DNA from 3 places in the Pseudomonas sp. B1-22 genome. Region 1 is predicted to be linked to each of the others. Evidence: predicted binding sites of a transcription regulator. Region 1 holds the regulator's gene; each other region holds the start of a gene.

What was found. The regulator FliA, encoded in region 1, starts transcription of late flagellar genes. The targets are predictions, from matches to a motif close to CTAAAGTTTNNNNNNNNNNNGCCGNTAA.
Region 2: ACQ5BL_RS05090 (methyl-accepting chemotaxis protein) is a predicted target of FliA. The motif match lies at 2,159-2,186, and genes of this name have one in related genera.
Region 3: ACQ5BL_RS22390 (methyl-accepting chemotaxis protein) is a predicted target of FliA. The motif match lies at 926-953, and genes of this name have one in related genera.

Annotation. Positions count from the first base shown of each region.
Region 1 covers NZ_JBCHVH010000002.1:226,942-230,389, reverse strand. The annotation lists gene flhF (flagellar biosynthesis protein FlhF) at 1-1,089, shown strand, start outside; gene fleN (flagellar synthesis regulator FleN) at 1,258-2,088, shown strand; gene fliA (RNA polymerase sigma factor FliA) at 2,085-2,834, shown strand; gene ACQ5BL_RS07935 (chemotaxis response regulator CheY) at 3,011-3,385, shown strand; gene ACQ5BL_RS07930 (protein phosphatase CheZ) at 3,405-3,448, shown strand, end outside.
Region 2 covers NZ_JBCHVH010000001.1:1,092,237-1,095,684, forward strand. The annotation lists gene ACQ5BL_RS05090 (methyl-accepting chemotaxis protein) at 1-2,120, opposite strand, end outside; gene ACQ5BL_RS05095 (Na+/H+ antiporter family protein) at 2,422-3,448, shown strand, end outside.
Region 3 covers NZ_JBCHVH010000006.1:85,210-88,657, forward strand. The annotation lists gene ACQ5BL_RS22385 (methyl-accepting chemotaxis protein) at 1-783, shown strand, start outside; gene ACQ5BL_RS22390 (methyl-accepting chemotaxis protein) at 1,163-3,052, shown strand; gene ACQ5BL_RS22395 (helicase HerA-like domain-containing protein) at 3,162-3,448, opposite strand, start outside.

The DNA.
Region 1 (3,448 bases):
GCCGAGCTGAGCGAGCCGACCCGCATGAGCGAGGCCGTGCGCAAGGACCGTCAAATGTACGACGCGCAGCCGCCGCGCCGCAGCGCCGCCGAGACCCTTGCCGAAGCCATGGCCGCACCGGTCGCCCCGGCGGCTGCCAACGTCGGCCAGCAGGCGCTTGAAGCCATGCGCTTCGAGCTCAACGGCCTGCGTGAACTGATCGAAGTGCAACTGGGCTCCATCGCCTGGAACCAGCTGCAGAGCCAGCGTCCGAAGCAGGCCAACCTGTGGCGTCGCCTGCAGCGCATGGGCCTGCCGGCGGACCTGTCGCGCAGCCTGCTGGAAAAGGTCGCCTCCATCGCCGAGCCGAAACAGGCCTGGCGCATGCTGCTGGCGCACCTGGCGCGCTCCATCAACACGCCGGAAACCGATCTGCTGGAAGAGGGCGGGGTGGTTGCGCTGGTCGGTCCGGCCGGCATGGGCAAGACCACCACCCTGGCCAAGCTCGCCGCCCGCTACGTACTGAAGTACGGCGCGCAGAGCATCGCCCTGGTGTCCATGGACAGCTTCCGCATCGGCGCCCAGGAGCAGATCAAGACCCTCGGCCGCATCCTCAACGTGCCGGTGACCCTGGTCGATCCCGGCCAGTCGCTGATCCAGGCCATGGCCCCGCTGGCGCGCAAACGCCTGGTGCTGATCGATACCGCCGGCCTGCCGGCCAACGATCCGGCGCTGCGCATGCAGCTCGAAGCCCTGGCCGCGCAGAGCCTGAACGTGAAGAACTACCTGGTGCTGGCCGCGACCAGCCAGAGCCAGGTGCTCAAGGCCGCCTGGCAGAACTATCGTTCCTGTGGACTGGCCGGATGCATCCTGACCAAACTGGACGAAGCCGGCAGCCTCGGCGAGGCGCTCGCTCTGGCAATTGGCCAGCGTCTCCCGGTAGCCTATCTGGCGGACGGTCCGAAGATTCCGGATGATCTGCAGATTGCGCGCAGCCACCAGCTGGTCAGCCGCGCGGTGAGCCTGCAGGCACCGGAAGAGCCGAGCGAGGAGGCCATGGCCGACATGTTCGCCGGCCTGTACCAGCAGCCGGTGCGTCGCGCCAGCTGAACGAATTGAACGGCCCCATGGTGGGGTGACGGGCGGCCAGGTGGGTCGCCCGGCAAGGCGGATGCTCTGGGAGACGATCCGCGAACGCCGGAAGCGGTAGAGCACCGCAGCCGGCAAGGCCGCAGCGCCAGGGGGCGCGGCGGCTGATTGACGAGACAAGGTATTGATATGGGCATGCATCCTGTACAGGTAATCGCAGTCACCGGTGGCAAGGGTGGTGTTGGCAAGACCAACGTGTCGGTGAACCTGTCGCTGGCGCTGGCCGACCTCGGCCGCCGCGTCATGCTGCTGGACGCCGACCTGGGCCTGGCCAACGTCGACGTGCTGCTGGGCCTGACGCCCAAGCGCACGCTGGCCGATGTGATCGAAGGCGAGTGCGACCTGCGCGACGTGATCCTCCAGGGGCCCGGCGGCGTGCGCATCGTCCCGGCGGCTTCCGGCACGCAGAGCATGGTGCACCTCACGCCGATGCAGCACGCCGGCCTGATCCAGGCCTTCAGTGACATCAGCGACAACATCGACGTACTGGTGGTGGACACCGCCGCCGGCATCGGCGACTCGGTGGTGAGCTTCGTTCGCGCCGCCCAGGAAGTGCTGCTGGTCGTTTGTGATGAACCTACTTCCATCACCGACGCCTACGCTTTGATCAAGCTGCTCAACCGCGACTACGGCATGACCCGCTTCCGTGTGCTGGCGAACATGGCCCACAGCCCCCAGGAGGGCCGCAACCTGTTCGCCAAGCTGACCAAGGTCACCGACCGCTTCCTCGATGTGGCGCTGCAGTACGTCGGCGCCATTCCGTACGATGAGTCGGTTCGCAAGGCGGTGCAGAAGCAGCGTTCGGTGTATGAGGCGTTCCCGCGCAGCAAGGCTTCCCTGGCCTTCCGCGCGATAGCGCAGAAAGTCGACAGCTGGCCGCTGCCGGCCAACCCGCGTGGGCACCTGGAGTTCTTCGTCGAGCGCCTGGTGCAGCATCCGACCACGGGTTCGGCCGTATGATGACGGCCTCCGGAGCGCGTATGTACAGCAAGGCGCAGGCGCAGAACTCCCAGGACCAACTGATCCAGCGGTACGCGCCGCTGGTCAAGCGTATCGCCTATCACCTGCTGGGCCGTCTGCCGGCCAGCGTGCAGGTGGAGGACCTGATGCAGGCCGGCATGATCGGCCTGCTGGAAGCGGCGAAGAAATACGACGCCGGCAAGGGCGCGAGCTTCGAGACCTATGCCGGCATCCGCATCCGTGGCGCCATGCTCGACGAAGTGCGCAAGGGCGACTGGGCCCCGCGTTCGGTGCACCGCAATTCCCGCATGGTCAGTGACGCCATCCGCGCCGTCGAGGCCAGAACCGGTCGTGACGCTAAAGATCAGGAAGTTGCTGCCGAACTCAATATGAGCCTCGAAGAGTATTACGGCATCCTGAGCGACACCCAGGGCAGCCGCCTGTACAGCTTCGACGATCTGCTGCAGGACGGCGAGCAGGGCAGCGGCCTGGCCGAAGACGCTTCGCACCAGGGCAGCGAGCCCTCCCACGGCCTGGAAGACGAACGCTTCCAGGCGGCGCTGGCCGATGCCATTACCAAGCTGCCCGAGCGCGAGCGGCTGGTGCTGGCCCTGTACTACGACGAGGAGCTCAACCTCAAGGAGATCGGCGAAGTGCTGGGCGTCAGCGAGTCCCGGGTCAGTCAGCTGCACAGCCAGTGCGCCGCGCGCCTGCGGGCGCGTCTGGCGGAGTGGCGCGCGCACTGAGGTTCGGGTAGTTTCGCGTCGGCTTTTTCGTAGGCTTCAGATTTAGATTTCAGAATTCTTTCGGGCGACGTCCCTTTGACGCCGCCCACACGGGATGAGCGCACGCCGCTCAATGAATTGACGGCACGCCCGCCAGGACGTGCCTGGTATCGATGGAGGTCGGTTTGGACAAGAATATGAAAATTCTCATCGTGGACGACTTCTCCACGATGAGGCGCATCATCAAGAACCTCCTGCGTGACCTGGGGTTCACCAACACCGCAGAGGCCGACGACGGCACCACTGCGCTGCCGATGCTGCACAGCGGCAACTTCGACTTCCTCGTCACCGACTGGAACATGCCCGGCATGACCGGCATCGACCTGTTGCGCGCTGTGCGTGCCGACGAGCGCCTGAAGCACCTGCCGGTGCTGATGGTCACCGCCGAGGCCAAGCGCGACCAGATCATCGAAGCGGCCCAGGCCGGGGTCAACGGCTATGTGGTCAAGCCTTTCACCGCTCAGGTGCTGAAAGAAAAGATCGAGAAGATTTTCGAGCGGGTCGGCAGCTGAGGCTGACAGAGAGGGCGTCATGGATCTCAACGAATCCGCGGGTGACTTCGAGTCGACCCTGAA
Region 2 (3,448 bases), on a different contig from region 1:
CCCTGCTGATGGTTGGCCAGCTTGTTCAGCGACTGGCTCACCTGCGCCGACTCCTGCGCCTGGCTGGACAGCGATTCGGTCACGTCACGAATCCCCGCCACATTGCGGTTGATCTCCTCGGCCACCGCGCTCTGCTCCTCGGCCGCGCTGGCGATCTGCAGGTTCATGTCGGTGATCACGCTGACCGCGTCACCGATGCGCTTGAGCGCGGCCACGGCCTGCTCGACCTGGCTCACGCTGTCCTGCGCCTGGCGATGGCTGTTGTTCATCGCGCCGACCACATCGCGGGTGCCGTTCTGCAGGCCCTCGATGACCTGGCGGATTTCCTCCACCGAATCCTGGGTGCGCCGCGCGAGGTTGCGCACCTCGTCGGCAACCACCGCGAAGCCACGCCCGGCCTCGCCGGCACGGGCCGCTTCGATGGCCGCGTTGAGCGCCAGCAGGTTGGTCTGCTCGGCGATGCCGCGGATCACTTCCAGCACCGAGCCGATTTGCTCGCTGCTCGCTGCGAGGCCTTCCACCTGGCTCATGGCGCTGCTCATGTCGCTGGCCAGTTCGTCGATCAGGCGGGTGGTGTTGTCGATCACGTTGAGACCGTCACGGGTCGCGCCGTCGGCACCCCGGGCGGCTTCGGCGGCCATGGCCGCGCTGTTGGCAACGTCGTGGGCGGTGGCGCTCATTTCCTGGGAGGCGGTGGCGACCTGGTCGACTTCACGGAACTGCTGCTGCATGCCCGCGCTGGTCTGGCTGGCGATTTCCGAGGACTGGTCGGCGGTGGCACGGGCGTCCTGCACCGAGGATTTCACGTCGCGGATGATCGGCTGCAGTTTGTCGAGGAAGCGGTTGAACCAGCCGGCCAGCTCGCCCAGCTCGTCCTTGCCCGAGTAATCCAGGCGCCGGGTAAGGTCGCCCTCGCCGCTGGCGATGTTGCGCAGCATGGCGGCGACGCCCAGGATCGGCCGGGTCACTCCACGGGCGGTGAGCCACATGGCGAACAGGCCGATCAGCACTGCGACCAGGCCGAAGCCAAGCTGGGAGAGGGTGCCCTGGGTGCGCTGCTCGTCGAGCTGCTCCTGCAGGGCGAGGGCCGGGCCGAGCAGTGTCTGTTGCGGCACTTCGAGGAGGACGGCCCAGGGCTTGGAGCCGGGGATCGGTTGCAGCGGCTCGATGACCTGCAACTGGTCATCCTGACGCAGTACCTGTTCGTGGTTGCCGGCAATGGACTGCATCAGCTGCGCGCCTTGCTGCGGATAGACCTCCTGCAGCTTCTTGCCCAGCAGCTTGGCGTCTGCACTGTGTCCGGCGAGCAGGCCGGCGGCGCTGACGATGCTGACCTTGCTCTGGCCGTCATACAGTTCCTGGCTGCCCTGGCGGCTGATCTCCTGGAGCTTTTCCAGGCTGATGTCCAGGCCCATCACGCCGACGATCTTGCCCTCCAGTTCCAGCGGGAAGGCGATGCTGGTCATCAGCATCTTGCGGTCGCCGACCTGATCGAAATACGGGTCGAGTACACAGGGTTGGCCGGTGGTCTTGGGGCAGGTGAACCAGGCGTTGTAGGGTGCGCCGCTCGGGCCGGGGCTGGTGTCGGCGAGGGTGGCTTCGTTGGTCGCTTCGGATTCGAGCTTGCCCGGCGTCGCCTGCGACCAGTACAGCGAAAAGCGCCCGGCATCGTTGCTGCCGATCTCGGCCTGGCCGGCGAACAGCTGGTCCTTGCCGTCCAGGGCGTTGGGTTCGAAGGCCACGTAGAGCCCCAGCAGTTCGGGGTTGCCTTCCAGGGCGGTCTTCACCTGGCGGGTGAGGTCCTCGCGCAGGTCGTAGGCATCGAGGAAGCGCTTCTGCGCCTGGTCGCGGAGGAACATCACCTGCCGCGAGAAGCCCTTGCCGTACTGGTAGGCGTCCATGATGTAGCGCTGTATGCGCATCGCCTGGACTTCACCGCGCGAGCGCAGGCGCGCCTGGGCGGCTTCGTCGAGCATGCGCGTGCTGGATTCCTTGACCAGCGCGGTGCTGTGCTGGGTGCGGAACACGGAGAGGCCGGACAACAGCGACACCACGCCCAGCAGGCAGAGGCCGGCGAGCAGCGTGATCTTCCATTGGATGGAAAGGCGGCGGAGAAGCATGGTCATGTCCTTGAGCAGGAAAACTCGGGGCTGCCGGGTTATCGGCCTTTTCCGCCCCTTCTTGATCGGTGGCAGGAGGAATCGCCAAAAAACAGGCGATTCTGGTGTGCCCGTTCCACAGGCAGCGTTTTCTCAGCAAAAAGTGTGCTCGCCAAGGCGAAAGTCCTGTCGAAATTGCGCCGTCTGTTATCCGAAAGGCTTTGATTCAACAGGCTTTTTGACAGGCCGGGAGGGGTTCGGCAGAGTACGCGCCTTTTGCCTGCCGCAAGACCTGCGGGCCCGGTTGTGAAGGAGAGATGAGATGAATGCGGTGCTGATCGCCGTTGGCTTGATGCTGGTGCTGAGCCTGTGTCGCGTGCATGTGGTGGTGGCGCTGATCGCCGGTGCCGTGACGGGCGGGCTGCTCGGCGGCCTGGGCATGGAGGGCACGCTCAAGGCGTTCAATGCCGGCCTGGGCGGCGGCGCGACGGTGGCGCTGTCCTACGCGATGCTGGGTGCCTTTGCCGTGGCCATCGCGCGCTCCGGCATGGCTCATGCGCTGGCCGACCGTGCACTGGCGATGCTTGGGCGGCACCAGGACGAAGCGCCGGCCGGCTTCAAGTGGCTGCTGATCGGGCTTCTGCTGCTGGTGGCGATCTCTTCGCAGAACCTGTTGCCGATCCACATTGCCTTCATCCCGCTGCTGGTGCCGCCGCTGCTCTATGTACTGACCCGGCTGCAAATCGACCGCCGGCTGATCGCCTGCGTGATCACCTTCGGCCTGATCACGCCCTACATGTTCCTGCCGGTAGGCTTCGGCAACATCTTCCTCAATGAAATCCTGCTGGCCAACGTCGCGCGCAGTGGCGTGGATGTCAACGGTGTGGACGTCAGCCGGGCCATGCTGATCCCGGCGCTGGGCATGGTCTGCGGCCTGCTGATCGCGGTGCTGTTCAGCTACCGGCGCAAGCGCAGCTATGACCTGGAGCGCATCGAGCAGGCCGAGCGGGTGAGTACGCCCTACAGCCCGATGAGCCTGGCGGTGGCAGGGGTGGCGGTGGTGGCAGCATTCGTCGTGCAACTGTGGCTGGACTCCATGATCCTCGGCGCGCTGGTGGGCTTCCTGGTGTTCTCCCTGTCTGGCGTGGTGCGCTGGAAGGAGGCCGACGACCTGTTCACCGAAGGCATGAAGATGATGGCGATGATCGGCTTCATCATGATCGCCGCCGCCGGTTTCGCCGAGGTGATGAAGGCGACCGGGCAGGTTGCCACCCTGGTCGAAGCGGCGGCCGCCTGGATCGGCCACAGCAAGGCCTGGGGCGCATTCCTCATGTTGCTGGTGGGGTTGC
Region 3 (3,448 bases), on a different contig from region 1:
AACGCCTCCAACTCGTCGATGAGCAACTCCGACGAGCAGGCCAACCGCACCAACAGCGTGGCTGCCGCGATCAACGAACTGGGCGCCGCCGCCCAGGAAATCGCCCGCAACGCCGCCGACGCTTCGCACCACGCCACCGATGCCTCGCACCAGGCCGGCGATGGCCGCCAGGTCGTCGAGCAGACCATCAGCGCGATGAACCTGCTGTCGGACAAGATCAGCTCCGCCTGCGCCAACATCGAGGCGCTGAACAGCCGCACGGTGAACATCGGCCAGATCCTCGAAGTGATCAAAGGCATCTCCGAGCAGACCAACCTGCTGGCCCTGAACGCCGCCATCGAAGCGGCCCGTGCCGGGGAAGCCGGCCGTGGTTTCGCCGTGGTGGCGGACGAGGTGCGCAACCTCGCCCACCGCGCCCAGGAGTCCGCCCAGGAAATCCAGAAGATGATCGAGGAGCTGCAGGTCGGCGCCCGCGAGGCCGTGGACACCATGACCGAGAGCCAGCGCTACAGCCTGGAAAGCGTGGAGATCGCCAACCGCGCCGGCGAGCGCCTGGCCAGCGTCACCCACCGCATCGGCGAGATCGACTCGATGAACCAGTCGGTGGCCACCGCCACCGAGGAACAGACCGCCGTGGTCGACTCGCTGAACATGGACATCACCGAGATCAACACGCTGAACCAGGAAGGCGTGGAAAACCTCCAGGCCACCCTGCGTGCCTGCGCCGACCTGGAGAACCAGGCCGGACGTCTGCGCCAGCTGGTGGACAGCTTCCGCATCTGATTCCGCTGAAAACGAAAAAGGCGCCCGAGGGCGCCTTTTTTGTTGGTGCTCACCTGTAGGAGCGCGCCACGCGCGCGATCGCGGGCATGGCCCGCTCCTACAAGGGAATATCGGCGTCTGCCCCTACCGTTCGTCCCTCTGCCTCAAGCTTTTCGACAAGCGGCCGAAAGCAAAGATGAAGGTCCGCGAGAACAACGAATGCAGGCGGACCCGAAACCACCACTGGCACATGGGAGTGCCGGCCCCGCCCGCCCGGCTATCCGCCGCGCCGGCTTCGTCCGCTCCGTCACCATACGGACGGGCGCACCCTGGCGACATCGGATCTGTCGCCCGGACCCACGCCGTTCTGGCATCCCACTACTTCCGGACTCGACGCAGCATGATCAAGAGCCTGAAATTCAGCCATAAGATCCTCCTGGCCGCCTCGCTTGTGGTTTTCTCCGCTTTCGCCCTCTTCACCCTCTACAACGACTACCTGCAGCGCAACGCGATCCGCGACGATCTCGAAGACTACCAGCGGGAAATGGGCACGGTGACCGCCAGCAATATCCAGAACTGGCTGAGCGGCCGGATACTGCTGGTCGAGAGCACCGCGCAGACCATCGCCCGCGACAGCGCCCCGGACAAGCTTGCCGCACTGCTGGAACAGAACACCCTGCGCAGCACGTTCAACTACACCTACCTGGGGCAGGAAGACGGCACCTTCACCATGCGTCCGAACGATGCCATGCCCGACGGCTACGATCCGCGTACCCGCCCCTGGTACAAGGATGCCCTGGCCGCCGGCGGCACCACCCTGACCGAGCCGTACATCGACGCGGCAACCCAGCAGCTGGTCATCACCATTGCCACTCCGGCCCGCAACGGCGGCAAGACCGTCGGCGTGGTCGGTGGCGACCTCGGCCTGCAGACCCTGGTGCAGATCATCAATTCGCTGAACTTCAGCGGCATGGGCTATGCCTTCCTGGTCAGTGGCGACGGCAAGATCCTCGTGCACCCGGACAAGAACCTGGTGATGAAGACCCTGGCCGAGGTCTACCCGCAGAACACGCCAAAGATCGGCAGCGGTTTCAGCGAAGCCGAGCTCGATGGCCAGACCCGCATCCTCAGCTTCACCCAGGTGAAAGGTCTGCCGTCGGTGAACTGGTACATCGGCCTGTCCATCGACAAGGACGCGGCCTATGCGATGCTCAGCAAGTTCCGCGCCTCGGCCATCATCGCCGCGGCCATCGCCATCGTCGCCATCCTGTTCCTGCTGGGCATGCTGATCCGCGTACTGATGGCGCCGCTGACCGACATGGGCCGCGCCATGCAGGACATCGCCCAGGGCGACGGCGACCTCACCCAGCGCCTGAAAGTGGCCAGCAACGACGAATTCGGTGTAGTAGCCAACGCCTTCAACCGCTTCGTCGAGCGCATCCACGAATCCATCCGCGAAGTGGCCTCCACCGCCCGCAGCCTGCATGACGTTTCGCAGCTGGTGGTCAACGCCTCCAACTCGTCCATGAGCAACTCCGACGAGCAGGCCAACCGCACCAACAGCGTGGCCGCCGCGATCAACGAACTGGGCGCCGCCGCCCAGGAAATCGCCCGCAACGCCGCCGACGCCTCGCACCATGCCACCGATGCCTCGCACCAGGCCGGCGATGGCCGCCAGGTGGTCGAGCAGACCATCAGCGCGATGAACCAGCTGTCCGACAAGATCAGCTCGGCCTGCGCCAACATCGAGGCGCTGAACAGCCGCACGGTGAACATCGGGCAGATCCTTGAAGTGATCAAAGGCATTTCCGAGCAGACCAACCTGCTGGCCCTCAACGCCGCCATCGAAGCCGCCCGCGCCGGGGAAGCCGGCCGTGGTTTCGCCGTGGTGGCGGATGAGGTACGCAACCTCGCCCACCGCGCCCAGGAATCGGCCCAGCAGATCCAGAAGATGATCGAGGAGCTGCAGGTCGGCGCCCGCGAGGCCGTGGACACCATGACCGAAAGCCAGCGCTACAGCCTGGAAAGCGTGGAGATCGCCAACCGCGCCGGCGAGCGCCTGGCCAGCGTCACCCACCGCATCGGCGAGATCGACTCGATGAACCAGTCGGTGGCCACCGCCACCGAGGAACAGACCGCCGTGGTCGACTCGCTGAACATGGACATCACCGAGATCAACACGCTGAACCAGGAAGGCGTGGAAAACCTCCAGGCCACCCTGCGTGCCTGCGCCGACCTGGAGAACCAGGCCGGACGTCTGCGCCAGCTGGTGGACAGCTTCCGCATCTGATTCCGCTGAAAACGAAAAAGGCGCCCGAGGGCGCCTTTTTCATGGGTACACCTGTAGGAGCGCGCCATGCGCGCGATCGCGGGTATGGCCCGCTCCTACAGGAAAAACTTCAGCGCCGCTTGCTCCCGCCCAGGAGCGCCCCCATCAACCCGCGCACCAGCTGCCGGCCAATCTGGTTGGCCGCCTGACGCACCACGGTCTTGGCGGTCTGGCTGGCCAGTGTGCCGAGCAGCTCGCCGGCAAGGCCGCCCAGGTCGCTACCCAGGCCCTTTTCTTCCTTCTCCTGGGTCGGCGCCATCTTGTCGTCGGCGCGGCCGGTCAGCTTCTCGTAGGCGGATTCACGATCGATCGGCTGATCGTAACGGCCGGCCAGCGGCGAGCGGCGGATGATGTCCG